4 regions of the Bacillus sp. DTU_2020_1000418_1_SI_GHA_SEK_038 genome follow, and region 3 is predicted to be linked to each of the others. Evidence: a T-box and tRNA genes for the amino acid it is inferred to sense, from the RefSeq annotation. Region 3 holds a T-box; the other regions hold tRNA genes.

Evidence for each region. A T-box is a leader RNA that pairs with one kind of tRNA and senses whether it is charged. The one in region 3 lies ahead of pheS (phenylalanine--tRNA ligase subunit alpha), so its partner is inferred to be a tRNA-Phe.
Region 1: it encodes a tRNA-Phe, which carries the amino acid that the T-box ahead of pheS (phenylalanine--tRNA ligase subunit alpha) is inferred to sense. The anticodon was not compared.
Region 2: it encodes a tRNA-Phe, which carries the amino acid that the T-box ahead of pheS (phenylalanine--tRNA ligase subunit alpha) is inferred to sense. The anticodon was not compared.
Region 4: it encodes a tRNA-Phe, which carries the amino acid that the T-box ahead of pheS (phenylalanine--tRNA ligase subunit alpha) is inferred to sense. The anticodon was not compared.

Annotation. Positions count from the first base shown of each region.
Region 1 is NZ_CP135435.1:337,428-344,607, reverse strand. Features, by position in the region: gene RRV45_RS01890 (ABC transporter permease) at 1-802, opposite strand, end outside; gene RRV45_RS01885 (hypothetical protein) at 1,140-1,553, shown strand; tRNA gene RRV45_RS01880 (tRNA-Asn) at 1,721-1,795, opposite strand; tRNA gene RRV45_RS01875 (tRNA-Ile) at 1,808-1,881, opposite strand; tRNA gene RRV45_RS01870 (tRNA-Gly) at 1,894-1,967, opposite strand; tRNA gene RRV45_RS01865 (tRNA-Cys) at 2,133-2,206, opposite strand; tRNA gene RRV45_RS01860 (tRNA-Gln) at 2,322-2,396, opposite strand; tRNA gene RRV45_RS01855 (tRNA-His) at 2,436-2,511, opposite strand; tRNA gene RRV45_RS01850 (tRNA-Trp) at 2,535-2,608, opposite strand; tRNA gene RRV45_RS01845 (tRNA-Tyr) at 2,614-2,698, opposite strand; tRNA gene RRV45_RS01840 (tRNA-Phe) at 2,730-2,805, opposite strand; tRNA gene RRV45_RS01835 (tRNA-Asp) at 2,971-3,047, opposite strand; tRNA gene RRV45_RS01830 (tRNA-Met) at 3,051-3,124, opposite strand; tRNA gene RRV45_RS01825 (tRNA-Ser) at 3,303-3,395, opposite strand; tRNA gene RRV45_RS01820 (tRNA-Met) at 3,414-3,490, opposite strand; tRNA gene RRV45_RS01815 (tRNA-Ala) at 3,525-3,600, opposite strand; tRNA gene RRV45_RS01810 (tRNA-Gly) at 3,661-3,735, opposite strand; tRNA gene RRV45_RS01805 (tRNA-Val) at 3,840-3,912, opposite strand; tRNA gene RRV45_RS01800 (tRNA-Glu) at 3,975-4,049, opposite strand; rRNA gene rrf (5S ribosomal RNA) at 4,105-4,221, opposite strand; rRNA gene RRV45_RS01790 (23S ribosomal RNA) at 4,294-7,180, opposite strand, start outside.
Region 2 is NZ_CP135435.1:1,318,561-1,325,740, reverse strand. Features, by position in the region: gene RRV45_RS06585 (sodium:solute symporter family protein) at 1-1,207, opposite strand, end outside; tRNA gene RRV45_RS06580 (tRNA-Leu) at 2,087-2,168, opposite strand; tRNA gene RRV45_RS06575 (tRNA-Leu) at 2,189-2,274, opposite strand; tRNA gene RRV45_RS06570 (tRNA-Cys) at 2,300-2,373, opposite strand; tRNA gene RRV45_RS06565 (tRNA-Gly) at 2,385-2,459, opposite strand; tRNA gene RRV45_RS06560 (tRNA-Gln) at 2,463-2,537, opposite strand; tRNA gene RRV45_RS06555 (tRNA-His) at 2,603-2,678, opposite strand; tRNA gene RRV45_RS06550 (tRNA-His) at 2,708-2,783, opposite strand; tRNA gene RRV45_RS06545 (tRNA-Trp) at 2,793-2,866, opposite strand; tRNA gene RRV45_RS06540 (tRNA-Tyr) at 2,872-2,956, opposite strand; tRNA gene RRV45_RS06535 (tRNA-Thr) at 3,075-3,150, opposite strand; tRNA gene RRV45_RS06530 (tRNA-Phe) at 3,318-3,393, opposite strand; tRNA gene RRV45_RS06525 (tRNA-Asp) at 3,400-3,476, opposite strand; tRNA gene RRV45_RS06520 (tRNA-Met) at 3,480-3,553, opposite strand; tRNA gene RRV45_RS06515 (tRNA-Val) at 3,724-3,799, opposite strand; tRNA gene RRV45_RS06510 (tRNA-Glu) at 3,861-3,935, opposite strand; tRNA gene RRV45_RS06505 (tRNA-Ser) at 3,951-4,041, opposite strand; tRNA gene RRV45_RS06500 (tRNA-Asn) at 4,045-4,119, opposite strand; rRNA gene rrf (5S ribosomal RNA) at 4,138-4,254, opposite strand; rRNA gene RRV45_RS06490 (23S ribosomal RNA) at 4,369-7,180, opposite strand, start outside.
Region 3 is NZ_CP135435.1:3,331,300-3,338,479, forward strand. Features, by position in the region: gene rnhC (ribonuclease HIII) at 1-857, shown strand, start outside; gene pheT (phenylalanine--tRNA ligase subunit beta) at 895-3,309, opposite strand; gene pheS (phenylalanine--tRNA ligase subunit alpha) at 3,357-4,394, opposite strand; T-box leader at 4,450-4,730, opposite strand; gene RRV45_RS16700 (TrmH family RNA methyltransferase) at 4,911-5,663, opposite strand; gene sspI (small acid-soluble spore protein SspI) at 5,782-5,988, shown strand; gene RRV45_RS16710 (M42 family metallopeptidase) at 6,041-7,126, opposite strand.
Region 4 is NZ_CP135435.1:3,518,056-3,525,235, reverse strand. Features, by position in the region: tRNA gene RRV45_RS17660 (tRNA-Leu) at 1-20, shown strand, start outside; tRNA gene RRV45_RS17655 (tRNA-Gly) at 34-108, shown strand; tRNA gene RRV45_RS17650 (tRNA-Leu) at 114-202, shown strand; tRNA gene RRV45_RS17645 (tRNA-Arg) at 218-294, shown strand; tRNA gene RRV45_RS17640 (tRNA-Pro) at 318-394, shown strand; tRNA gene RRV45_RS17635 (tRNA-Ala) at 412-487, shown strand; tRNA gene RRV45_RS17630 (tRNA-Met) at 517-593, shown strand; tRNA gene RRV45_RS17625 (tRNA-Ile) at 600-676, shown strand; tRNA gene RRV45_RS17620 (tRNA-Ser) at 692-784, shown strand; tRNA gene RRV45_RS17615 (tRNA-Met) at 951-1,024, shown strand; tRNA gene RRV45_RS17610 (tRNA-Asp) at 1,028-1,104, shown strand; tRNA gene RRV45_RS17605 (tRNA-Phe) at 1,273-1,348, shown strand; tRNA gene RRV45_RS17600 (tRNA-Gly) at 1,521-1,594, shown strand; tRNA gene RRV45_RS17595 (tRNA-Ile) at 1,600-1,676, shown strand; tRNA gene RRV45_RS17590 (tRNA-Asn) at 1,707-1,781, shown strand; tRNA gene RRV45_RS17585 (tRNA-Ser) at 1,786-1,876, shown strand; tRNA gene RRV45_RS17580 (tRNA-Glu) at 1,883-1,954, shown strand; gene RRV45_RS17575 (HAD-IA family hydrolase) at 2,125-2,742, shown strand; gene RRV45_RS17570 (hypothetical protein) at 2,830-3,027, opposite strand; gene glgB (1,4-alpha-glucan branching protein GlgB) at 3,447-5,399, shown strand; gene RRV45_RS17560 (glucose-1-phosphate adenylyltransferase) at 5,329-6,474, shown strand; gene RRV45_RS17555 (GlgC family sugar phosphate nucleotidyltransferase) at 6,570-7,180, shown strand, end outside.

The sequences.
Region 1 (7,180 bases), 1.5 Mb from region 3:
CGGTATGCGGTAAGGTCTTTTGCAAATGATCCCCTTTAAAAATTGAAACAATGTTTGGGATAATTAAGCCAAGAAATGGAATCATTCCAACTGTTAGAACAACCGTAACGGTTATTAGTGCTACAAGAATAAGTCCAAAATTCACAACTCGTTTATAGGACAAACCTAAGTTTTTCGAAAAATCTTCCCCCATACCTGCGACTGTAAAGCGATTCGCAAATAGATAGGCCACTACTAACAATGGAATCGTTATGTATAAAAGCTCATATCGTCCCTTCATTATCATTGAAAAATCACCCTGGAGCCATGCAGACATATTTTGGATGACATCTGCCCGATAGGCAAAAAAGGTCGTAATCGAAGATAAGATGTTTCCAAACATTAAACCAACAAGCGGAATAAAAATTGCGTCCTTAAATTTAATTCGGTCAAGCAATTGCATAAACAAAAGCGTGCCGGCGAGCGCAAATACAAAGGCAACGACCATTTTTTCAAGAAGAGACGCATTCGCAAATAACAGCATTGACACTAGAATTCCAAGTCTAGTAGCATCGAGTGTACCCGCTGTTGTTGGTGAAACGAATTTATTCCGGCTGAGCTGCTGCATGATTAGCCCTGCAATACTCATCCCTGCTCCTGCAAATAAGATTGCCAATAATCTTGGCAAGCGGCTGATGAGAAAAATTTGAGTTTCATCAGATTGCAGATTCAGCAAATCCTTCGGTGTTATATGGCTCACACCAACGAAAAGGGATAGGATTGATAGAACAATGAGCGAGGCGATAAGGTATCTTTTTTTCATAACTATCTCCAATAAGTAAACATTTTCGTAAGCTTTAATGATACTGAAAATCATTATCACTACAACTCACAATTTTTATTATAACAGTCAGGAAATGATTGTCAATGAATAAATGAAAATAATTATCAATCGCAATTAGTATTTCAATCTGGTATGACACTTACTTTTTAAGATGTTTGTCCAATAAAAGACATGAAACTGACAATCATTTTCTAGGAATAATAGCAAAAAAACAGAAATATGAATTGATATTAAAGGGTAAAACAGATGGAACTTCAATCAGTGGGGTTATCCAGCCCGTTAATCTGATAATCATATCGGTGAAGGGGTAACTGCGTTGGAATTCATTGTGAGAGCTAAGGAAGGGTTAACGCTACAGTCATTATATTACGGATCCAGGCGAGAAAACATGGTCAGTGGCTTTATTCATCTGCAATACGGGGATATTATGACAATTACGAACCAAGGCAAGTTTGTATATGGAACGGGCTGGTTTATCCTTATCACAATTAAGGATTCAATTAAGGATTTTGTCTTCATGCCTGAGCTTGACGAAGCAATCAACACAAATAAGCTGCAAACAGGGATTGACGTAATGTTGGACCACTCTATTTCTACCTTTTATTTAGACAAATCCTTAGTTCATCGAAACAAGGAGCTATTCCTATCACTTTCAACCAAATTGAAAGAATCTTCATTTCTGTTGCATAGAATAACTAATAATTTCCCATCAGGTAAACAATTTTCGTAGCTTACTAAACAATAATTTACAAATACATACAAAAAACCGCTAATCCACAATATATATATGGAAATAGCGGTTTTATTAGGTTAGACCAATTGGTAATTAATGTACAATTAGAAATATTAATCTTTAATCAACACCTTAGGAGGCTGTTGTTCAATACAGATAAAAAGTGGCTCCGCAGGTAGGATTCGAACCTACGACCGTTCGGTTAACAGCCGAATGCTCTACCACTGAGCTACTGCGGAATAGTAAATATATGGGCCTAAATGGACTCGAACCATCGACCTCACGCTTATCAGGCGTGCGCTCTAACCAGCTGAGCTATAGGCCCATTAAAATTATATGGAGCGGGTGAAGGGAATCGAACCCTCATCAACAGCTTGGAAGGCTGTGGTTTTACCACTAAACTACACCCGCATTTTTGATTGATACAAAATTAAATTTAATTTACGCTCATTCATGCCTCTTCCTCTTCTAGCAAATTCAAGGATGTGAATGTGTCGAGGCAACTCGAAGATTATACATGGATGTTTCGCTCGTGGCTGTGGTTTTACCACTAAACTACACCCGCATTTATAAATTTGGAGGCAGCACCCGGATTTGAACCGGGGATAAAGGTTTTGCAGACCTCTGCCTTACCACTTGGCTATGCCGCCATTTCTTAAATTTTGATTGTGGTCAAAATTTGCTTCAAAGTCCTACGGTCTTTGTCGCAAGTTTTTTTAAAAACCATTCATCGATGTAAGGCTTCGGGGCTGTTTTTAAAAAAACTGGCTGGGCTAGCTGGATTCGAACCAACGCATGTCGCAGTCAAAGTGCGATGCCTTACCGCTTGGCTATAGCCCACTGAAGTAACCTCAAGAATTGCTTCTCTGTAAAATAATATGGGGCGGCTGATGGGAATCGAACCCACGAATGTCGGAACCACAATCCGATGCGTTAACCACTTCGCCACAACCGCCATAATTCACATATTTTTATATTTGGCAGGGGTAGTAGGAATCGAACCCACATCAAAGGTTTTGGAGACCTTCGTTTTACCATTAAACTATACCCCTATAAATGGTGGTGGGGGACGGATTCGAACCGCCGAACCCAAAGGGAGCGGATTTACAGTCCGCCGCGTTTAGCCACTTCGCTACCCCACCATATGGAAAAATAGGGATTTTGAAAATTTTATGGTGGCTCAGGACGGAATCGAACCGCCGACACAAGGATTTTCAGTCCTTTGCTCTACCGACTGAGCTACTGAGCCTAATTAATGTAACTTCCTAAAGTTTGTGTGGCTTTGGGAATGTGCTTCAAAGCCCTACGGTCTTTGTCGCAGATTTTAATAGCTTGCCATTCGGTGAAGAAATGCTTCGCAGCTGCAATCTTTTAAAATCCTCTACCGACTGAGCTACTGAGCCTAATATAAATATGGCGGTCCGGACGGGACTCGAACCCGCGACCTCCTGCGTGACAGGCAGGCATTCTAACCAACTGAACTACCGGACCAGATTGCGGGGACAGGATTTGAACCTGCGACCTTCGGGTTATGAGCCCGACGAGCTACCGGACTGCTCCACCCCGCGATAATAATATTAATATGATTTTTTACTATGCTCATATATAGCATAAGGACTGTCCCAATCTCAGAATGCTAAATCAAGCAGCAGCTCGATCGGTACAACTCGCAGTTTATTCAAGGAGTAACGCTCGTTGCTCCACCCCGCGATAATGGTATTTATATAATTTTCACTAAGCATAATATGGAGGAGGAAAGGGGATTCGAACCCCTGCGCGGTTTGACCCGCCTGTCGGTTTTCAAGACCGATCCCTTCAGCCGGACTTGGGTATTCCTCCACATTAAAATCATAAATATGGTAGCGGCGGAGGGGATCGAACCCCCGACCTTACGGGTATGAACCGTACGCTCTAGCCAGCTGAGCTACACCGCCAAATTAAGAAAAGACATTTAGTTTGATATAATAATGGTGGAGCCTAGCGGGATCGAACCGCTGACCTCCTGCGTGCAAGGCAGGCGCTCTCCCAGCTGAGCTAAGGCCCCATACATAAAGGTATAAAGGAACACAATTAGAATTAATTCCTATACTGCAAAAAATATTTTTGGAGCGGAAGACGGGATTCGAACCCGCGACCCCCACCTTGGCAAGGTGGTGTTCTACCACTGAACTACTTCCGCACATCAAAAATGGTGAGGTAAGTACTTTATAAAAAATACCGGATAGAAGTTAACATCTAACCAATTTATTGTAGTCAGTTGTTCAGGTCTACACCGGTAAATGATGGAGGATGACGGGATCGAACCGCCGACCCCCTGCTTGTAAGGCAGGTGCTCTCCCAGCTGAGCTAATCCTCCTCAGCGCAAAAAGTGCAAGTGCATATTAGTTAAACATATATCACTTCTACTATGCTGTAAAATGGTGACCCGTACGGGATTCGAACCCGTGTTACCGCCGTGAAAGGGCGGTGTCTTAACCGCTTGACCAACGGGCCAATTTATTTAAATTGATCATGCATTCATCAAAAATAATAGCCCCTCTTGGGGCTAGCCTAGCGGCGTCCTACTCTCACAAGGGGACAGCCCCTAACTACCATCGGCGCTGAAAAGCTTAACTTCCGTGTTCGGGATGGGAACGGGTGTGACCTTTTCGCTATCGCCACTAGACCTATTTTATTGAGGTTTGTTCCCTCAAAACTAGATAATGCTGAAGAAGTTATTCGAGTAATCATACTAAATGTGGTTAAGTCCTCGACCGATTAGTATTTGTCAGCTCCACGTGTCGCCACGCTTCCACCTCAAACCTATCAACCTGATCATCTTTCAGGGGTCTTACTAGCTTGACGCTATGGGAAATCTCATCTCGAGGGGGGCTTCATGCTTAGATGCTTTCAGCACTTATCCCGTCCGCACATAGCTACCCAGCTATGCCTTTGGCAAGACAACTGGTACACCAGCGGTGCGTCCATCCCGGTCCTCTCGTACTAAGGACAGCTCCTCTCAAATTTCCTGCGCCCACGACGGATAGGGACCGAACTGTCTCACGACGTTCTGAACCCAGCTCGCGTACCGCTTTAATGGGCGAACAGCCCAACCCTTGGGACCGACTACAGCCCCAGGATGCGATGAGCCGACATCGAGGTGCCAAACCTCCCCGTCGATGTGGACTCTTGGGGGAGATAAGCCTGTTATCCCCGGGGTAGCTTTTATCCGTTGAGCGATGGCCCTTCCATGCGGAACCACCGGATCACTAAGCCCGACTTTCGTCCCTGCTCGACTTGTAGGTCTCGCAGTCAAGCTCCCTTATGCCTTTACACTCTTCGAATGATTTCCAACCATTCTGAGGGAACCTTTGGGCGCCTCCGTTACTCTTTAGGAGGCGACCGCCCCAGTCAAACTGCCCACCTGACACTGTCTCCCGCCCCGATCAGGGGCGCGGGTTAGAATTTCAATACAGCCAGGGTAGTATCCCACCAATGCCTCCACCGAAGCTGGCGCTCCGGCTTCCAAGGCTCCTACCTATCCTGTACAAGCTGTACCGAAATTCAATATCAGGCTACAGTAAAGCTCCACGGGGTCTTTCCGTCCTGTCGCGGGTAACCTGCATCTTCACAGGTACTATAATTTCACCGAGTCTCTCGTTGAGACAGTGCCCAGATCGTTACGCCTTTCGTGCGGGTCAGAACTTACCTGACAAGGAATTTCGCTACCTTAGGACCGTTATAGTTACGGCCGCCGTTTACTGGGGCTTCAATTCAGAGCTTCGCTTGCGCTAACCCCTCCTCTTAACCTTCCAGCACCGGGCAGGCGTCAGCCCCTATACTTCGCCTTGCGGCTTCGCAGAGACCTGTGTTTTTGCTAAACAGTCGCCTGGGCCTATTCACTGCGGCTCATCCGGGCTATTCACCCAAATGAGCACCCCTTCTCCCGAAGTTACGGGGTGATTTTGCCGAGTTCCTTAACGAGAGTTCTCTCGCTCACCTTAGGATTCTCTCCTCGCCTACCTGTGTCGGTTTGCGGTACGGGCACCTTTTCCCTCGCTAGAGGCTTTTCTTGGCAGTGTGGATTCAGGAACTTCGGTACTATATTTCCCTCGCTATCACAGCTCAAGCTTAACGCAAGCGGGATTTGCCTCGCTTGCACTCTAACTGCTTAGACGCGCTATTCCAGCAGCGCGCTTACCCTATCCTCCTGCGTCCCCCCATTGCTCAAACGGTAAAGAGGTGGTACAGGAATATCAACCTGTTGTCCATCGCCTACGCTTTTCAGCCTCGGCTTAGGTCCCGACTAACCCTGAGCGGACGAGCCTTCCTCAGGAAACCTTAGGCATTCGGTGGATGGGATTCTCACCCATCTTTCGCTACTCATACCGGCATTCTCACTTCTAAGCGCTCCACCAGTCCTTACGGTCTAGCTTCAACGCCCTTAGAACGCTCTCCTACCACGGACATCGCAGATGTCCATCCACAGCTTCGGTGATACGTTTAGCCCCGGTACATTTTCGGCGCAGAGTCACTCGACCAGTGAGCTATTACGCACTCTTTAAATGGTGGCTGCTTCTAAGCCAACATCCTGGTTGTCTAAGCAACTCCACATCCTTTTCCACTTAACGTATACTTTGGGACCTTAACTGGTGGTCTGGGCTGTTTCCCTCTTGACTACGGATCTTATCACTCGCAGTCTGACTCCCATGGATAAATCTTTGGCATTCGGAGTTTGTCTGAATTCGGTAACCCGATGAGGGCCCCTAGTCCAAACAGTGCTCTACCTCCAAGATTCTAACAACATGAGGCTAGCCCTAAAGCTATTTCGGAGAGAACCAGCTATCTCCAAGTTCGATTGGAATTTCTCCGCTACCCACACCTCATCCCCGCACTTTTCAACGTGCGTGGGTTCGGTCCTCCATCCAGTGTTACCTGGACTTCAACCTGGACATGGGTAGGTCACCTGGTTTCGGGTCTACGACCACATACTCATACGCCCTATTCAGACTCGCTTTCGCTGCGGCTCCGTCTATTCAACTTAACCTTGCATGTAATCGTAACTCGCCGGTTCATTCTACAAAAGGCACGCCATCACCCGTTAAAGGGCTCTGACTACTTGTAGGCACACGGTTTCAGGAACTATTTCACTCCCCTTCCGGGGTGCTTTTCACCTTTCCCTCACGGTACTGGTTCACTATCGGTCACTAGGGAGTATTTAGCCTTGGGAGATGGTCCTCCCTGCTTCCGACGGGATTTCACGTGTCCCGCCGTACTCAGGATCCACTCTGGAGGGAACGAAGTTTCAACTACAGGGCTTTTACCTTCTCTGGCCGGCCTTTCCAGACCTGTTCATTTACCTCGTTCCTTTGTAACTCCGTATAGAGTGTCCTACAACCCCAAGAGGCAAGCCTCTTGGTTTGGGCTAATCCCGTTTCGCTCGCCGCTACTCAGGGAATCGCGTTTGCTTTCTCTTCCTCCGGGTACTTAGATGTTTCAGTTCCCCGGGTCTGCCTTCAATACCCTATGTATTCAGGTAAAGATACTGTTCCATTACGAACAGTGGGTTCCCCCATTCGGAAATCTCCGGATCAAAGCTTACTTACAGCTCCCCGAAGCATATCGGTGTTAGTCCCGTCCTTCAT
Region 2 (7,180 bases), 2.0 Mb from region 3:
ATACTTGTGCTGTACCGCTTAGTGCAATTAATCCAAGCTGAATCATTAAACCTGGAATAAAAGTAAAAGTTAGATATGAAAGGACTGCAAATATCAGAATTCCAACCTTTCCTATATTGAGTAACCTTTTGTCACTCGTATTTCTATTTATATATCTTTTATGTATATCAATTGTGTACATAGCTGAAATCGAATGAATTTGAGAGTTTGCTGTAGACATGGCGGCAGCTGCACCACCAATTAGTATTATATAGGCAAGTATATATGGCATGTAATTTAAAACAACCCTCGGTAATAATGTATCAGAATCAACCAGTTCATCTACAAGAAGGATTCCCGCATTGCCTAAAAGCATAGGAGTCATATTAATGAATGATATAGAAGCAAGCAAGAAAGGGATTAGATAAAAGGTTTTGGCATCTTTTACTGCATATATCCTTATCCAAAGTGGAGGTCCCATTAATGCGCCAATAGGAACAATTACAAACATTGAAATCCATAGCAGCGGACCCATAGGCCCAGGAAGAGTTAAAACTTCAGGCACTTTATCATTTAACTCCGAGAAGAGATTTCCAATTCCATTGAAATAATAAACAATAAATATTCCACCTAACAATACACTAATAATTATTAATATCTGGTAAAAAATATCGGTCCAGGCAACAGCCCTCAGTCCTCCAGTCCAAACATAAATTACTATAACGGAGGTAAATACAAAAGCTCCCATCTGACTTGGTATCAATCCCTTTGAAGCTGTTTCAATAAGATATGCTCCGCCAGAAATCTGTATTTGAAAATAAGGTATTGTAAAAAGCATCATAAGAGTCGTGACTAATATTCCTAAAGCTTTGGATTTATATATATCCATAAAAAAGTCGGTCGCAGTAATATAGTTGTTCTCTTTTCCATAAAACCATATTCTCTTTCCGATCCTCAAAAAAAGTATTCCAAAAAGTATATCCCAACCTATGGTTGTCCAATATACAGGTCCATTGTTGTAATAATATGAAGTAGAACCCAAAAAAGCAAAAGCACTCCACCAGGTGGCCTGAACAGTAAAGAATACAGTCATTGGGGACATGCTCCTGTTCTGAACAAAAAAACCAGATATGGTCGCTTGGTCTTTTTCACCTGCTTTAGCACCAATCCATAAAGGAATAAACATAGAAGCCCCTATAAATAAAATAGCTATAGAACTTTGATCCATTTTTTCTCCCTTATAATTCTTATTTTGTATTATCAGTTTCGAAAATTGTTGACAATATGCAACATTATTACCTATTAGAAAGCTGTATTTTGCAGAGAAAAAGTAAACATTGTTGCAATTGCAAATGCAGAGTATTGCAAACTGACATGGAGCCACATCTATAGGCATACTTCTCTAACCAAGAATCCAGTAGCCACAGGGCTTGGCTATCCATGAAGGCTATCATGACCAAGGCTCTTATCTAAAATTGCAGCTTAATTTATCTTTGCAAAATTCTGCACTTTTATTTTGCTAAGCACAACAGTGGTAAAGGGCTAAGGTGCATTTTCGTTCGATTAGTCTGTAATCCTATCTTAAGGTTTACAGAACTTGCTGGCAATTCAATTCCTTATCTCCTCCAGCTATATTAAATATTTTAAATGAAATTATATAGAGTTAAAATGAAGCTATAAAAATTATAACAAATATGATGTCAATAATTATGGAAATTATGGATACGATTTAAAATAGTCCAATAATTATCTACCTATCAACTAGGTGAATAACTAGACAACTGGCACTATATCAAAAAGGTATATTTTGACCGAAAAGACAGGTATGCATACGGCATAGATATCACTCAATAAAAGGACAATCAATCCAATTCGTAATTGAACGGCTAGGATATGGCAATACATGCTATTAAGAATTACGAATTGAGGATGAACAACTTAGTATGAAGAAAATATGAGGAGATGGTTGTGTATAAAATGTGTAAAATGATTTGAAGTCCTAATCGTTTTCTAACGACTTCTTAGAAATTGAAAAAGCTCATAAATCTCTATTTGAAGAGGGTTATGAGCTTTCTAAAAAATCTTATTTAACTAAAATAACAAAAGATACCGGTGGTCGGGATCGAACCGACACTCCAGAAGGAACACGATTTTGAGTCGTGCGCGTCTGCCAATTCCGCCACACCGGCGTATTAAAATTTCAAGGAAGTGCCGAGGACCGGAATCGAACCGGTACGGTAGTCACCTACCGCAGGATTTTAAGTCCTGTGCGTCTGCCAGTTCCGCCACCCCGGCGTATATAAAAAAATAATTTTGAAGTTGGAGGCGGCAACCGGATTTGAACCGGTGATCAAGGTTTTGCAGACCTATGCCTTACCACTTGGCTATGCCGCCTTAAAATAAAATGGAGCGGAAGACGGGATTCGAACCCGCGACCCCCACCTTGGCAAGGTGGTGTTCTACCACTGAACTACTTCCGCAAATGGCTGGGCTAGCTGGATTCGAACCAACGCATGTCGCAGTCAAAGTGCGATGCCTTACCGCTTGGCTATAGCCCAATAATATAGAGTAATTAATGATATTATATCAAAACCTATGATAAGGGTTCCACTATTTATTAAAATGGGGCGACTGATGGGAATCGAACCCACGAATGTCGGAACCACAATCCGATGCGTTAACCACTTCGCCACAATCGCCATAATTCATAATAGTTTCAATAATTAAATGGGGCGGCTGATGGGAATCGAACCCACGAATGTCGGAACCACAATCCGATGCGTTAACCACTTCGCCACAACCGCCATAATTTATGGCAGGGGTAGTAGGAATCGAACCCACATCAAAGGTTTTGGAGACCTTCGTTTTACCATTAAACTATACCCCTATAAATGGTGGTGGGGGACGGATTCGAACCGCCGAACCCAAAGGGAGCGGATTTACAGTCCGCCGCGTTTAGCCACTTCGCTACCCCACCGTAGTTATTAGAAATTGTCTGTAGTCATAATATGCTCCAAAGTCCTGCGGTCTTTGTCGCAAAAATTTAAAATTACCATTCATTGAAGAACTGCTCCGAAGCTGTAATTTTAAATTTTTGGTGCCGGCCAGAGGACTCGAACCCCCAACCTACTGATTACAAGTCAGTTGCTCTACCAATTGAGCTAGGCCGGCGTATATTATTTTATTTCCTAATTTAAAAACTGCTAAAAATTGTGCTTCAAAGTCTTACAAACTTTGTCGCAGATTTAAAAAGTTTACCATCAAGGGAGTAAAGCTTCGGTGCTGCAAGCTTTTAAAATCCTCTACCAATTGAGCTAGGCCGGCGTATTCTTTTTAAATGGTGGCTCAGGACGGAATCGAACCGCCGACACAAGGATTTTCAGTCCTTTGCTCTACCGACTGAGCTACTGAGCCACAAAATGGCGGTCCGGACGGGACTCGAACCCGCGACCTCCTGCGTGACAGGCAGGCATTCTAACCAACTGAACTACCGGACCAGATTGCGGGGACAGGATTTGAACCTGCGACCTTCGGGTTATGAGCCCGACGAGCTACCGGACTGCTCCACCCCGCGATAATAGTATTTATATGATTTTTACTATGCTCATATAAAGCATAAGGACTGACCCGATCTCAGGATGCTTAATCAAGCAGCAGCTGCATCGGTACAACTCACAGTTGATTCATGGAGTAACGCTCGTTGCTCCACCCCGCGACAATAATATTCCATGCTATAAGTAAACATGGTGGAGGATGACGGGATCGAACCGCCGACCCTCTGCTTGTAAGGCAGATGCTCTCCCAGCTGAGCTAATCCTCCGAAGCACAGGACGTGCAAGTGCATACGTTGCGACAGGATGTCGCGTACTTAGTATGCCAAATGGTGACCCCTACGGGATTCGAACCCGTGTTACCGCCGTGAAAGGGCGGTGTCTTAACCGCTTGACCAAGGGGCCAGATAAGTTTTTAAATGGCGGAGAGCAAGGGATTTGAACCCTTGATACGCGGTTAGCGTATACACGATTTCCAATCGTGCTCCTTCGGCCACTCGGACAGCTCTCCAGATGGCTCCGCAGGTAGGATTCGAACCTACGACCGTTCGGTTAACAGCCGAATGCTCTACCACTGAGCTACTGCGGAATAGTGAATATATTAAAAGCCTAGCGACGTCCTACTCTCACATGGGGACAGCCCCAAACTACCATCGGCGCTGAGAAGCTTAACTTCCGTGTTCGGGATGGGAACGGGTGTGGCCTTCTCGCTATCGCCACTAGACTTTTGTTAAAGACAATATCTATTATATCGTCTTTTTGATTTTTTTCAAGAGAAATTTTCATTCCCTCAAAACTAGATAATGCTGAAGAAGTTATTCGAGTAATCATACTAAATGTGGTTAAGTCCTCGACCGATTAGTATTTGTCAGCTCCACGTGTCGCCACGCTTCCACCTCAAACCTATCAACCTGATCATCTTTCAGGGGTCTTACTAGCTTGACGCTATGGGAAATCTCATCTCGAGGGGGGCTTCATGCTTAGATGCTTTCAGCACTTATCCCGTCCGCACATAGCTACCCAGCTATGCCTTTGGCAAGACAACTGGTACACCAGCGGTGCGTCCATCCCGGTCCTCTCGTACTAAGGACAGCTCCTCTCAAATTTCCTGCGCCCACGACGGATAGGGACCGAACTGTCTCACGACGTTCTGAACCCAGCTCGCGTACCGCTTTAATGGGCGAACAGCCCAACCCTTGGGACCGACTACAGCCCCAGGATGCGATGAGCCGACATCGAGGTGCCAAACCTCCCCGTCGATGTGGACTCTTGGGGGAGATAAGCCTGTTATCCCCGGGGTAGCTTTTATCCGTTGAGCGATGGCCCTTCCATGCGGAACCACCGGATCACTAAGCCCGACTTTCGTCCCTGCTCGACTTGTAGGTCTCGCAGTCAAGCTCCCTTATGCCTTTACACTCTTCGAATGATTTCCAACCATTCTGAGGGAACCTTTGGGCGCCTCCGTTACTCTTTAGGAGGCGACCGCCCCAGTCAAACTGCCCACCTGACACTGTCTCCCGCCCCGATCAGGGGCGCGGGTTAGAATTTCAATACAGCCAGGGTAGTATCCCACCAATGCCTCCACCGAAGCTGGCGCTCCGGCTTCCAAGGCTCCTACCTATCCTGTACAAGCTGTACCGAAATTCAATATCAGGCTACAGTAAAGCTCCACGGGGTCTTTCCGTCCTGTCGCGGGTAACCTGCATCTTCACAGGTACTATAATTTCACCGAGTCTCTCGTTGAGACAGTGCCCAGATCGTTACGCCTTTCGTGCGGGTCAGAACTTACCTGACAAGGAATTTCGCTACCTTAGGACCGTTATAGTTACGGCCGCCGTTTACTGGGGCTTCAATTCAGAGCTTCGCTTGCGCTAACCCCTCCTCTTAACCTTCCAGCACCGGGCAGGCGTCAGCCCCTATACTTCGCCTTGCGGCTTCGCAGAGACCTGTGTTTTTGCTAAACAGTCGCCTGGGCCTATTCACTGCGGCTCATCCGGGCTATTCACCCAAATGAGCACCCCTTCTCCCGAAGTTACGGGGTGATTTTGCCGAGTTCCTTAACGAGAGTTCTCTCGCTCACCTTAGGATTCTCTCCTCGCCTACCTGTGTCGGTTTGCGGTACGGGCACCTTTTCCCTCGCTAGAGGCTTTTCTTGGCAGTGTGGATTCAGGAACTTCGGTACTATATTTCCCTCGCTATCACAGCTCAAGCTTAACGCAAGCGGGATTTGCCTCGCTTGCACTCTAACTGCTTAGACGCGCTATTCCAGCAGCGCGCTTACCCTATCCTCCTGCGTCCCCCCATTGCTCAAACGGTAAAGAGGTGGTACAGGAATATCAACCTGTTGTCCATCGCCTACGCTTTTCAGCCTCGGCTTAGGTCCCGACTAACCCTGAGCGGACGAGCCTTCCTCAGGAAACCTTAGGCATTCGGTGGATGGGATTCTCACCCATCTTTCGCTACTCATACCGGCATTCTCACTTCTAAGCGCTCCACCAGTCCTTACGGTCTAGCTTCAACGCCCTTAGAACGCTCTCCTACCACGGACATCGCAGATGTCCATCCACAGCTTCGGTGATACGTTTAGCCCCGGTACATTTTCGGCGCAGAGTCACTCGACCAGTGAGCTATTACGCACTCTTTAAATGGTGGCTGCTTCTAAGCCAACATCCTGGTTGTCTAAGCAACTCCACATCCTTTTCCACTTAACGTATACTTTGGGACCTTAACTGGTGGTCTGGGCTGTTTCCCTCTTGACTACGGATCTTATCACTCGCAGTCTGACTCCCATGGATAAATCTTTGGCATTCGGAGTTTGTCTGAATTCGGTAACCCGATGAGGGCCCCTAGTCCAAACAGTGCTCTACCTCCAAGATTCTAACAACATGAGGCTAGCCCTAAAGCTATTTCGGAGAGAACCAGCTATCTCCAAGTTCGATTGGAATTTCTCCGCTACCCACACCTCATCCCCGCACTTTTCAACGTGCGTGGGTTCGGTCCTCCATCCAGTGTTACCTGGACTTCAACCTGGACATGGGTAGGTCACCTGGTTTCGGGTCTACGACCACATACTCAATTCGCCCTATTCAGACTCGCTTTCGCTGCGGCTCCGTCTATTCAACTTAACCTTGCATGTAATCGTAACTCGCCGGTTCATTCTACAAAAGGCACGCCATCACCCGTTAAAGGGCTCTGACTACTTGTAGGCACACGGTTTCAGGAACTATTTCACTCCCCTTCCGGGGTGCTTTTCACCTTTCCCTCACGGTACTGGTTCACTATCGGTCACTAGGGAGTATTTAGCCTTGGGAGATGGTCCTCCCTGCTTCCGACGGGATTTCACGTGTCCCGCCGTACTCAGGATCCACTCTGGAGGGAACGAAGTTTCAACTACAGGGCTTTTACCTTCTCTGGCCGGCCTTTCCAGACCTGTTCATTTACCTCGTTCCTTTGTAACTCCGTATAGAGTGTCCTACAACCCCAAGAGGCAAGCCTCTTGGTTTGGGCTAATCCCGTTTCGCTCGCCGCTACTCAGGGAATCGCGTTTGCTTTCTCTTCCTCCGGGTACTTAGATGTTTCAGTTCCCCGGGTCTGCCTTCAATACCCTATGTATTCAGGTAAAGATACTGTTCCATTACGAACAGTGGGTT
Region 3 (7,180 bases):
CACCTGGCAGTATCTTTGCCGCGAAAACACCAGCCTGTTCTATTACCGCCTATAAATCCGGAAAAGTATTATTTCAGGGTAGCGGCTGCCAGGAAGAATCAGCCAAATGGGGACAGCCTGCCAAACAATCTGAATCTCCCAAAAAGGGCAGTTCCAATTTAACTCACTTGCCAAAAAATATTAGCACGCTTTCTGTTATTGGCTCAGATGAAGTTGGGACAGGGGATTATTTCGGACCTATTACAGTAGTTGCTGCCTATGTGAACAAGGAACAAATTCCATCGCTAAAGGAATTAGGCGTGAAGGATTCGAAAGACTTAAATGATGAAAAGATTGTGAGCATTGCCAAGGAAATTAAAGATATTATCCCTTATAGCCTATTAACATTGCACAATGAAAAATATAATAAACTACAGCAATCAGGGATGTCACAGGGCAAAATGAAAGCTTTGCTTCATAATCAAGCCATTGGGCATCTCTTAAAAAAAATTGCCCCGGACGTTCCAGAAGCGATTTTAATTGATCAATTTGCTAAAGAAGAAGTGTATTATTCATACCTTAAAAAAGAGTCAGTCGTCCAAAAGAAAAATGTTTATTTTAGTACGAAAGCAGAGGGCATTCACCTGGCAGTAGCAGCTGCATCGATCCTAGCAAGGTATGCATTTATCAAGCACTTTGATAATTTAAGCAAAGCTGCTGGGTTTACCATCACAAAAGGTGCTGGGGCAAAGGTCGATGAGGCGGCTGCGAGGATTATTCATGAAAATGGGCTAGAAAGTCTGCCAGCATTCGTCAAGCTTCATTTTGCTAATACGGACAAGGCCAAGCGATTATTTGCTTTGAAATACCGCAAATAAAAAACTAGGGATGCCTAAATTGGCATCCCCTTGTCTTTTACCCTCTTAATACCGCTCCTGCTTGTTCCTTCACTGCCTGTAAAACTTTGTCATGAGCTTTCACAACATCTTCATCTGTTAACGTACGTTCAGGATCAAAATATTTTAGTGAGAAGGCAATGGATTTCTTCCCTTCCTCCATACGGTCGCCTTCGTATAAATCGAATACCTGAACTTCTTTCAATAATACTCCGCCAGCTTTCTTAATGATGCTTTCCATTTCTCCAGCAGCAACTGCTTTATCGACAACGAGCGCGATATCGCGTGTGATAGACGGATAGCGTGGAATAGATTGATAATGTAACGGTGCTGTCTCCGCTTCTAAAATTGCCTTTAAGCTTAGCTCAAATACATAAGATTCTTTCAAATCATATTCCTTTTCCACTGTTGGATGCGTTTGGCCAACAAAACCAGCTACCTCGCCATTCAAGATAATTTCCGCTGTTCTGCCGGGGTGCATTCCATCTCTTTCGGCTTGTCGATACTCAATTGCATTTTCTAAACCGAGACTAGCAAATAATCCCTCAAGAACTCCTTTTACAACAAAGAAATCAACTGGCTTCTTTTCTCCTTGCCATGGATGGCTTTGCCATAAACCTGTTATTGCACCAGCAAGATGCTCGCGTTCTTCTGGCAATACGTCCTTGCCCTCTGAAAGGAATACATCTCCGATTTCATAAACAGCAAGACTATCATTTTGTCGTGCTGCATTATATTTTAAGACATTTAGCAGCTGTGGAATGATGCTTAGTCGAAGTGTGCTATGATCTTCACTCATCGGCATCGCCAAGCGAATTGGCTCTCGCGTTTCTAATGCATATTGTGCAGCTTTCGCTCCGCTAGTCAGTGAATACGTGATAGCTTGATACAGCCCAGCCCCTTCAAGGTATCTGCGCACGATACGGCGTTTATTTTGATAAGCTGTTAGATGTCCCGGCGTTGAAGAACCAATAGGAAGAGTTGACCCAAGATTATCATAGCCAAATAGTCTAGCTACTTCTTCAATTAGATCTTCTTCAATCGTGATATCACCACGGCGAGTTGGAGCAGTAACAATAATGGAATCGCCGTCTACGCTTGTTTCAAACTGAAGCCTAGCAAAAATATCCTCAACGTCTTTCATTGCTAATTCCGTTCCAAGCACCCGATTAATTTTATCTAATGTTACGGAAACGACAGCCGGTTCAACCTTAAGTGTATTGGCTTCTACCGAACCTGCTAACACTTCTCCGCCAGCATATTTTTCAAGCAGATGTGCTGCTCGCTCCGCCGCTGCTCTTACCCGGTTTGGATCTACACCTTTTTCGAAACGTGCACTTGCCTCGCTTCGTAAACCATGATCTTTAGATGCTTTTCTGACTGTTGTCCCTTTAAAAAATGCAGATTCTAGAAGGACAGTTTTTGTATCGGATTGAACTTCAGAATTTAATCCCCCCATTACACCCGCAAGAGCAACTGGCTCTTGGCCGTTTGTAATAAGAAGATGGTCTGAAGTTAACTCTCTTTTTGCTTCGTCCAGTGTTTGAATGATTTCTCCATCCTTTGCACGGCGAACGAGAATTTGCTTTGACCCTAAACGGTCATAGTCGAACGCATGAAGCGGCTGGCCATATTCGAGCAAAATATAGTTCGTAATATCAACAACATTATTATGCGGACGAATGCCTGATGCCATCAGTCTTCCTTGCATCCAAAGAGGAGATGGCTTGATTTGTACATTTTTAATAACCTTTGCAATATATAGCGGGTTATCTTCAGGTGCTTCCACATCAACAGTTATATAATCAGAAGCCTTTTCTGATGACTCAGTATGATCTGTTTCTGGAAGCTTTACTTCTCTTCCTAGAATTGCCGCCACTTCATACGCAACTCCTAGCAAGCTTAAGCAATCTGAACGGTTTGGAGTTAAGCCAAGCTCTAACACTTGGTCATCACGATGTAATAGTTCAATTGCATCTGTACCAACCTCGGCCCCTTGATGGAATACATAAATGCCTTCTGAATATTCCTTTGCCACAAGCTTGCTTTCAATGCCAAGCTCCTGAAGGGAACAGATCATTCCATTTGATTCCTCTCCGCGAAGCTTTGCCTTTTTGATTTTGAAGTTGCCTGGCAGAACGGCGCCAACTGTTGCAACAGCAACCTTTTGCCCCTTATCAACATTGGGAGCACCGCAAATGATTTGTACAGGCTCTTCCACACCAATATCGACTAAGCATTTATTTAATTTATCCGCATTCGGATGCTGCTCTCTTTCAAGAACATGCCCAACAACAACACCGCGAATTCCTTCATTTAGGACTTCTACGCCTTCAACCTCAATACCGCTTTTCGTAATTCTTTCTGCAAGTTCTGCAGGAGTAACACCTGATAAATCAACATAATCCTGCAGCCATTTATATGAAACAAACATGTTTTATCCTCCTGTATCTCATTTTCTAGCCCTTCAGCAGCTAATATCTATTCATTAATAGAGAATTGTTTTAAGAAACGCACATCATTTGTATAGAAATGACGAATATCATCAATGCCATATTTCAGCATTGCAATTCGCTCTACACCCATACCGAATGCAAACCCTGTGTATTTCTTTGAATCAAAGCCTGACATTTCAAGTACATTTGGATGAACCATTCCAGCTCCTAATATTTCAATCCAGCCGGTTTTTTTGCAGATGTTACAGCCCTTTCCGCCACATTTAAAGCAGGATACATCCACCTCTACTGAAGGCTCAGTGAATGGGAAGAAGCTTGGACGTAAGCGGATTTCTCTGTCTTCTCCGAATAATTTCTTCGCAAATAATTCTAATGTTCCCTTTAAATCACTCATGCGAATGTTTTCATCCACAACTAGGCCTTCAATTTGCATAAACTGATGGGAATGTGTAGCATCGTCATTATCGCGTCGGAACACTTTTCCAGGGCAAATAATTTTTACAGGACCTTTCCCTTTATGCTTTTCCATTGTTCTCGCCTGTACAGGAGATGTCTGGGTACGAAGAAGGATTTCATCTGTAATATAGAAGGAATCCTGCATATCGCGAGCTGGGTGATCCTTTGGCAGGTTCAGAGCTTCGAAATTGTAATAATCACTTTCCACTTCAGGTCCTTCAGCAATTGTATAACCCATCCCAATAAATAAATCTTCAATTTCCTCAACAATGCTTGTAAGCGGGTGATGATTTCCTGTTTTCACAGGACGGCCAGGCAGAGTAACATCAATTTTTTCTCCGGCTAGTTTTTCTTGGACAGCCGCCTCTTCTAAATGAGATTGTTTTGTCTCAATTTCAACAGCAATCGCATCGCGCACTTCATTCGCTAGTGCTCCCATGATTGGGCGTTCTTCGGCAGATAATTTCCCCATGCCTTTTAATACTTCTGTAATTGGCCCTTTTTTTCCTAAATAGGAAACTCGAATATCATTTAGTTCTTTTAAATCAGACGCTTGACTGATTTTGTCCAACGCTTCGGTTTGCAGTTCTTTTAAACGCTCTTGCATCTAAAAAATCCTCCTTTAATTCTGTTTTTTTCCAAAATAAAAAACCTCTATCCCATAAAGGGACGAGGTTTTGGATTCGCGGTACCACCCTTTTTAATACAAAAAGCAGGTTGTGGACAGCTTTATGTATTCGCTTCATTCGGATAACGGCAATAAGCCGGAACATCTTTACACCGAAAAGCGGAAAACGGCTTAGCAAGCCTAGCTTTTTAGTGGTCCCGATGCCAACTCAGGAGGTGAAATTTCTCTTGCTTTCCCTCTGAAAATGCTCTCAGTCTAGGCATTCTCTCCCTGAAAAGTTACCTGCAAGCTACTTGTCTCCATCATTGTTTTATAACAATATAATTTTCCTGTAATTATAGTATATTCCGCGTATAGTTTCAAATTTTTTTGCAAAAATAGGCGGTTAATTGGTTGGGCTTGGATATTTTGTTCTAGATATTCATTCGAGTTGTCCTTCATAGCCTCGATGACGGACAGTTTACTCCAAATATATACTCGATTTGTCCTTCATCACTAGTTTCTCAAATAATAAAGAAGAATCCCTGTTGCTATCGCAACATTTAGCGATTCGCTTTTTCCATAAATGGGGATATAAAGATTGTCGGTTGTTTCAGATAAAATCGATTTTCTTACTCCGCTTCCTTCATTGCCCACGATTAATGCAAATTTCCCCGTAGTCTCAATGTCTGTATACTCTTTGGCATCTTCCAATGCCGTGCCGTACACAGGGATGCTTTCCTTCTTTAGTTTACTAATCCAGTCATTCAGTTTTCCTCTCATAATCGGAAGGTGAAAATGACTGCCTTGAGCGGAACGGAGTACCTTCGGATTGTAAATATCTACACTTCCATCCCCAATAATTATAGCATCCACACCAGCAGCATCAGCTGTTCGAATCATCGTCCCTAAATTACCAGGGTCTTGAACCGCATCAATGAGCAAATATTTATTTCCATTAAATTGATCGGTGTTAAACTCTGGCTGACGGCAAATGGCGATGACCCCTTGAGGTGTTTCCGTATCAGATAAACTCTGAATAATGTCACTCGTCACCAACGTTACTGGGATATCGCCATAATCCCAAGAAGGCGGCAATCCTGTATTTTCACTGACCACAATTTCTTCAATACGACCGCTTAATATTGCTTCTTCAACAAGATGAAAGCCTTCGACTAAAAAGGTTCCTGTTTTGTCTCTTTCTTTTTTCGTTAAAAGCTTTTTCCATTGCTTCACTTGAGGGTTATTAGCAGAGTGAATATACTTCACACTCCTCACTCCTTTATATTTTGCTTCAATTTTCTTATTATAGCCCAATTAAAATACATAATAAATCCAAAAAATGAAATCATAATAACGATTCGATTATACGGAAGGAGTGCTGTCAATGAATTTAAACTTAAGAAACGCAATTATACACAATGTTACAGGCAATTCACAAGACGAATTAAAGGATACGATTGTAGATGCTATTCAAAATGGAGAGGAAAAAATGCTCCCTGGATTAGGAGTATTATTCGAAGTGATTTGGAAGAATTCCTCTGAGCAAGACAAACAGGAGATGCTTCAAACATTGGAAAATGGATTGAAATGAATAGTGGAAACGAAAAAAGATGACCAAATTGGCTCATCTTTTTTCTTTGCTATTATTGAAACGTAATCTTTTCAACTGTTTCTCTATCAAGTCGCTTAATGACCTCTGAAATTAGGTTTACAGCATTTTCATAGTCATCACGATGAAGCATGGCTGCATGTGAATGGATATATCGTGTTGCGATTGTGATGGAAAGTGCAGGAACTCCATTATGTGTTAAATGAATGGCACCTGAGTCCGTTCCGCCGCCTGGGACTGCGTCAAACTGATATGGGATATTCAGTTCATCAGCGGTATCTGTCACTAGATCACGCAAGCCTTTATGGGAAACCATGGATGCATCATACAGAATGATTTGCGGTCCTTTTCCCATTTTGCTTAGTGCTTCCTTTTCGGTAATTCCAGGAGTGTCTCCGGCAATCCCTACATCCACTCCGAAAGCAATGTCCGGCTCAATTTTCTGAGCAGATGTACGGGCGCCACGAAGTCCAACCTCTTCTTGAACCGTACCTACACCATAAACAATGTTTGGATGTTCAGCATCTTTAAGTGACTTAAGAACATCAATGGCAATCGCACAGCCAATGCGGTTATCCCATGCTTTTGCGAGCAGCATCTTTTCATTATTCATCACTGTAAATTCAAAGTATGGAACAACCATATCACCAGGTTTCACGCCCCACTCCTTCGCTTCTTCCCTGCTAGAAGCACCGATATCAATAAACATATCTTTAATGTCGACTGGTTTTTTTCTTGCTTCTGGAGAAAGAATATGCGGAGGCTTTGAACCAATTACCCCAGTTATATCCCCTTTGTTTGTCACGATTGTTACACGCTGGGCAAGCATTACCTGTGACCACCAGCCGCCAACTGTCTGAAAACGAAGAAATCCTTTATCATCAATATTTGTAACCATAAAGCCTACTTCGTCCAGATGGCCAGCAACCATAATTTTCGGGCCGCCCTCTTTCCCAACCTTTTTGGCGATTAAACTGCCAAGTCCATCAGTTGTCACCTCATCGGCATATTCACTTATATATTTCTTCATGACTTCACGAGGTTCACGCTCATTGCCAGGAATTCCTTTTGCATCAGTTAAATCCTTTAGCATTGTTAACGTTGCATCTAATTTCGTCATTATTTCGACTCCCTTAATATGTATTCGGCTATATTATACTAAAATTCCCTAGTA
Region 4 (7,180 bases), 190 kb from region 3:
TTCGACTCCCTTCACCCGCATTCATAAAGATAAGCGGAAGTAGTTCAGTGGTAGAACACCACCTTGCCAAGGTGGGGGTCGCGGGTTCGAATCCCGTCTTCCGCTCCAAACATGCCGGGGTGGCGGAACTGGCAGACGCACAGGACTTAAAATCCTGCGGTAGGTGACTACCGTACCGGTTCGATTCCGGTCCTCGGCACCATTGATATAAACTAATGCGCCCGTAGCTCAATTGGATAGAGCGTCTGACTACGGATCAGAAGGTTATGGGTTCGACTCCTTTCGGGCGCGCCATTATATCAAATAATAAGTATTTACGGGAAGTAGCTCAGCTTGGTAGAGCACTTGGTTTGGGACCAAGGGGTCGCAGGTTCGAATCCTGTCTTCCCGACCATATTAATAATTAATTATGGGGCCTTAGCTCAGCTGGGAGAGCGCCTGCCTTGCACGCAGGAGGTCAGCGGTTCGATCCCGCTAGGCTCCACCAATATCAATAATAATAAGATACTTTAATTTGGCGGTGTAGCTCAGCTGGCTAGAGCGTACGGTTCATACCCGTAAGGTCGGGGGTTCGATCCCCTCCGCCGCTACCAAATTGAGGACCTTTAGCTCAGCTGGTTAGAGCAGACGGCTCATAACCGTCCGGTCGTAGGTTCGAGTCCTACAAGGTCCACCATTTTGTTTATTATTTGGAGGTATACCCAAGTTCGGCTGAAGGGATCGGTCTTGAAAACCGACAGGGGCTTAACGGCTCGCGGGGGTTCGAATCCCTCTACCTCCTCCATTATTTTTATTATAAATACTATTATCGCGGGGTGGAGCAACGAGCGTTACTCCATGAATCAACTGCGAGTTGTACCGATTGAGCCGCTGCTTGATTAAGCATCCTGAAATCGGGACAGTCCTTATGCTTTATATGAGCATAGTAAAAATCATATAAATATTATTATCGCGGGGTGGAGCAGTCCGGTAGCTCGTCGGGCTCATAACCCGAAGGTCGCAGGTTCAAATCCTGTCCCCGCAATCTGGTCCGGTAGTTCAGTTGGTTAGAATGCCTGCCTGTCACGCAGGAGGTCGCGGGTTCGAGTCCCGTCCGGACCGCCATTATTTCAATAGTAGCTCAGTAGCTCAGTCGGTAGAGGATTTTAAAAGATTGTAGCTTCGAAGCAAACCTTCACCGAATGGCAAGCGTTTAAAATCTGTGACAAAGACCGAAGGACTTTGGAACACATTTCTTAAGCTATTCAAACTTTAGGAAGCAATATATTTTATGGCTCAGTAGCTCAGTCGGTAGAGCAAAGGACTGAAAATCCTTGTGTCGGCGGTTCGATTCCGTCCTGAGCCACCATTTAATTATTACTTAATGCGGGTGTAGTTTAGTGGTAAAACCACAGCCACGAGCAAAAACATCCATGAGTAAACTTCGAGTTGCCTCGACGCATTCTCATCCCTGAATTTGCTAGAAGAGGAAGAGGCATGAAAGTTCGTAAAAAATAAATAATTCCTTATTCACTTAAAATGCGGGTGTAGTTTAGTGGTAAAACCACAGCCTTCCAAGCTGTTGATGAGGGTTCGATTCCCTTCACCCGCTCCAATGATGGGCCTATAGCTCAGCTGGTTAGAGCGCACGCCTGATAAGCGTGAGGTCGATGGTTCGAGTCCATTTAGGCCCACCATTTTTATATTAATTAAATTATACTAACTATTCCGCAGTAGCTCAGTGGTAGAGCATTCGGCTGTTAACCGAACGGTCGTAGGTTCGAATCCTACCTGCGGAGCCATTATGGGGAAGTACTCAAGAGGCTGAAGAGGCGCCCCTGCTAAGGGTGTAGGTCGCGTAAGCGGCGCGAGGGTTCAAATCCCTCCTTCTCCGCCATAATTTGGCCCGTTGGTCAAGCGGTTAAGACACCGCCCTTTCACGGCGGTAACACGGGTTCGAATCCCGTACGGGTCATAAAAAAGGTTGTCAACCAATTGTGTTGGCAGCTTTTTTTTATTCAATTAAAAGTAACGATGTAAAAAGATGCCACAGACTAAGGTTCTGTGGTATTTTTTGTATATAGGAAAAATATCTAATTTATATGAGACGAATAAACTAATAATAGCCATAAGGAGAAATAGTAGATGATTAAGTATATTATTTTTGATTTTGATGGAACGATTGCCAATTCTCAATATGCATTTGTTTCTGCTTGGAATCATCTGGCGGAAAAGCACCGATTTAAAAAACTAGAGCACGAGAGCCTAGAGGATTTAAAAAAGCTAACTATTAAAGAACGCAGCAGGGTATTAAATTTTCCTATGTATAAATTGCCCATTTTGATGCCAGAGCTCTACACAGCCTATCGACAATCAATATTGGACGTGACTTTATTTGAAGGTATGAAGGAGTTATTAAGTGAATTAGAAATCAGAGGTTACCATACAGCCATTATTTCATCTAATACAGAGGATAATATTAGAGAGTTTTTAAATCGTAATGGGATTAAGGTAACTGATATTCTTTGTTCCAGCCGTATTTTTGGTAAGGATAAAGTGATAAAAAAATTCTTGAAATCTCACAATTTGCAGCCTTCAGAGGTTATTTATGTCGGAGATGAGCATCGGGATATCGTTGCCTGCAAAAAGTGTAATGTAAAAGTTATATGGGTTGGTTGGGGCTATGACGGTATCGAAGTGGTACAATCTGAAAATCCTGACTATATGATTCAAACTCCAGATGAAATCTTACAAATCGTTTAAATCTCCTTTAATCTTATCAAAAAATTTAGTCATGCTTAAACGCTTGGAATAAAACGCTCCAAGCGTTTTCTATTACAAGCTTTTCCGCTAGTCAAACCTTTCATCTTTTTCGTGCAATTTTATTCCGGGGTTATCCAGATCGAATTCCGATGTTATTCCGGTGGAAGGACCTCGGAACATCTCTCCAACTGCAAGAATCTTTCCATCTGGCGGTCCGAATAGGGGGACCTTCACTTCATCTTTAGAAGCTTCGTTAATTAAAAACTCTTCTTCTTTATTACTCAATTTAAATGTCTCCTTTTAACTAATAGATATGTGTAAGAAGCGAGAACCGTCAATTCATTTTGGTGTCTGTTTCAGCCCAAAAGAGTCAACCTCGGTAACCAATCCCCACCAAAGTTACACGCCCCAACAGCAATAAGCGAGGAACGGTCATCATCAGCTCGACTTATTAATGCCCATTCACGTAAAAAGCCTACTGTTCAAAATAAAGTGGAGCTCTGAATTCAAATTGTTGCTTGTTTTATTTTGTCAATCACGACAATAAATTATGTCGAAATTTCAAGATTACCTTTATATCTTGATGTTAATTGACACATTGTTAAAGTTGTTGTCAAAAAATTTAGAAAATCTTAACAAGGTCTTTTCTAAAACTACTCGAATATAATCATGGAAGCCACTGGGATTAGAAGGAGAAGATTGGAATGAACACAGTTTTTCCAACAGATTATCAAATGCATTTATTTCATGAGGGAACTCTTTTTGAAAGTTATCGCCTCTTTGGTGCACATATTATAAAAAAGGATGACAAGGTAATTACACGGTTTTGTGTCTGGGCGCCGAATGTAGAAATTGTCAGATTAGTCGGTGATTTTAATGATTGGAATGGAGAGGGGTACCTCTTACATAGAGTAAATAATGAAGGAATTTGGATGATTAATGTTGATATGGATTTACAGGGATGTTTATACAAGTACGAAATGATTACTAAGGAGGGTAAACATTTCTTAAAATCGGATCCATTTAGCTTTTATTCGGAAACTAGGCCAGGTACAGCATCTATTGTATATTCACTTGATGGATATTCGTGGAATGATGATCATTGGATGCAGAAAAGAGAGAAAAAGAATACTCTGTCAGAGCCTATGGCCATTTATGAAGTCCATTTAGGATCGTGGCGAAAGAAAAAGGATGGCCGCTTTTTATCTTACAGAGAATTAGCTGCTGAATTAGTTCCTCATATAGTGGAGCTTGGATTTACTCATATTGAGCTATTACCCATTGTCGAGCACCCGCTCGACGAATCATGGGGCTATCAGGGAACAGGCTATTATTCTGTTACAAGCAGATATGGTACCCCACATGATTTTATGTATTTTATTGATCAATGCCATCAAAATGGCATTGGGGTTATTCTTGACTGGGTGCCTGGACATTTTTGCAAGGATGCCCACGGACTATATGAGTTTAATGGAACGCATTTGTACGAATATGAAAATTCTTGGGACAGTGAAAATGCTGTCTGGGGCACAGCAAACTTTAACCTTGGGAAAAATGAAGTACATAGCTTTTTAATTTCAAATGCGCTTTTCTGGATGGAAACCTATCATATAGATGGTTTTCGCCTTGATGCCGTGTCCAATATCATTTATTGGCCGAATCGGTATGAAGAAACAGAAAATCCATTGGGCATCCATTTTTTGCAAAAATTAAACGATGCCGTTTATGAGCAGGATCCTTCATTCTTGGTAATGGCTGAAGATTCAAGTGAATGGCCGCAAGTGACCTCACCCGTACATTACGGTGGCCTTGGCTTTCAATACAAATGGAATATGGGCTGGATGAATGATGTCCTAAGCTATATGGAAACAGAACCAGATTCACGGTCGGATGTTCATGGAAAAATGACCTTTTCACTGCTGTATGCCTTTAATGAAAACTTTGTTTTGCCCTTTTCACATGATGAAGTCGTCCATGGGAAAAGGTCTCTATTAAATAAGATGCCTGGAGATTACTTGAACAAGTTTGCACAGCTGCGGTTATTGTTAGGCTATATGATTGCCCACCCGGGAAAAAAGCTTTTATTTATGGGGGCAGAACTAGGGCAATTTTCTGAATGGAAGACTAAAGAGCAGCTTGATTGGCATTTGCTCGAGTATGATATGCACAAGAAAATAAATGTTTTTGTAAAGGAATTGCTGAAGCTATATCGGCGATCCAGGCCATTTTTTGAGATGGACTTTCTTCAAGAGGGATTTGAGTGGATTGATGTGAATAACAATCAGCAATCGATCTTTTCCTTTATCCGCAAAGGAAGAAGGGATGGCGAGCATCTTGTTGTCATCTGTAATTTTACAGATCGTGTATATGAAGATTATCGGGTAGGTGTTCCTCAAAAGGGGTCCTACAGGGAAATATTTAATGGTGATAAAGCCGAATTTGGAGGGTCTGGCTTTGTAAATAAGAAGGTTTTAAAGACAGAAGATGAACCGTATCATGGGAAGTCATACTCGGTAAAAATGACGGTAGCCCCCTTTGGGGTATCGATACTACGTCCAGTTAAACATCGAAAGGAGAGGAAAGGAAATGGGAAGGAAGAAGTGCGTAGCCATGTTATTGGCAGGAGGGAAAGGGAGCAGACTCCATACATTAACTGACAACCTAGCTAAACCTGCAGTGCCCTTCGGAGGGAAATATCGGATTATTGATTTCACTTTGAGCAATTGCACGAATTCAGGCATTGATACAGTTGGGGTGCTGACGCAATATCAGCCACTTGTATTGAATTCGTATATAGGAATCGGCAGTGCTTGGGACTTAGATCGAAGAAATGGTGGGGTTACCGTCCTCCCGCCTTACAGTGAATCATCTGAGGTCAAGTGGTACACGGGAACTGCGAGCGCCATTTATCAAAATATAAATTATTTAAAGCAATATAACCCAGAATATGTATTGGTCCTTTCAGGTGACCATATTTATAAAATGAATTATGAGCTCATGCTTAACTATCATATCGAAAAAGGTGCGGATGCAACGATATCAGTTATTGAAGTTCCTTGGGAGGAAGCTAGCCGTTTTGGAATTATGAATACAAGTGACGATATGGTGATAACCCAATTTGAAGAAAAACCGGATGTGCCCAAAAATAATTTGGCTTCCATGGGCATATACATATTCAATTGGTCCCTTCTAAAGGAATATTTAGAAAGGGATGCACAAGATCCTAATTCCAGCCATGACTTTGGCAAGGATATTATTCCGTTACTTTTAGAAGAAGAAAAGCAGTTATTTGCCTACCCGTTTAAAGGCTATTGGAAGGATGTCGGAACCGTTAAAAGCCTATGGGAGGCTAATATGGATTTGTTAGATGAGTCATGCGAATTAAATTTATTTGATTATAATTGGCGGATTTACTCTGTTAACCCTAATCATCCACCACAATATATTTCAACCGAGGCAAAAATTACAGGATCACTCATTAATGAAGGCTGTACCATTGAAGGAAATGTTGATAAGTCAGTACTTTTCCAAGGGGTAACAGTCGGGAAGGGATCATTTATACGGGAAGCTGTGATCATGCCAAATGCCAAAATTGGTAAAAACGTTGTGATAGAAAAAGCCATTATTCCTTCCAATATCCATATACCTGATGGAATGATGATAAGTGGGTCAATGGAGGATGATGAGATTGTTTTAGTTTCAGAAGAAATGCTGCAAAAATATGTTTCTTAAAAAATAGTAAATAATGTTTTGTAGGATGTACTAAAGGAACGAATGTGATTTTTATAAGAAGATGCAGAGGCGATTGAATGTGGGAGGGAAAGATTGTGAAGAATCGTTTGCTTGGTGTTATTGATGCGACAACTTATCACGAAGAATTGGGGGAACTGATGATTCATCGATCGCTTGGTGCGGTGCCTTTTGCCGGCAGGTACCGCCTCATCGACTTTGTTCTTTCAAATATGGTGAATTCTGATATAGAAAGTGTAGCTATTTTCCCTAAATTTCAATATCGTTCCTTAATGGATCATTTAGGATCCGGTAAAAATTGGGATCTAAATCGAAAAAGAGATGGCCTATTCTTTTTTCCATCACCGATGATTGAAGGGGTAAGGAATGGAATAGGCTCATTTAATCATTTTGCTGCAAATTTAGATTATTTTTACCTAAGTAAGCAGGAATACGCACTAATTGCTAACTGCTTTACGGTTTTTAATATGGATTTTCGCCCAGTTCTTGACCTTCATATTCAGGCAGGGTGTGATATTACGGAAATTCGCCAGCAAGGCAGATCTCTGCAGATGTACTTAGTAAAGACCTCTTTTCTAATTGAACTCATTAAGTCACGTGAACATACTGGTTATACTTGCATGAATGATGTCGTCAATGACCTAAACCACTCCTACGTTATTTGCAGCTATGAATATGATGGATTTGC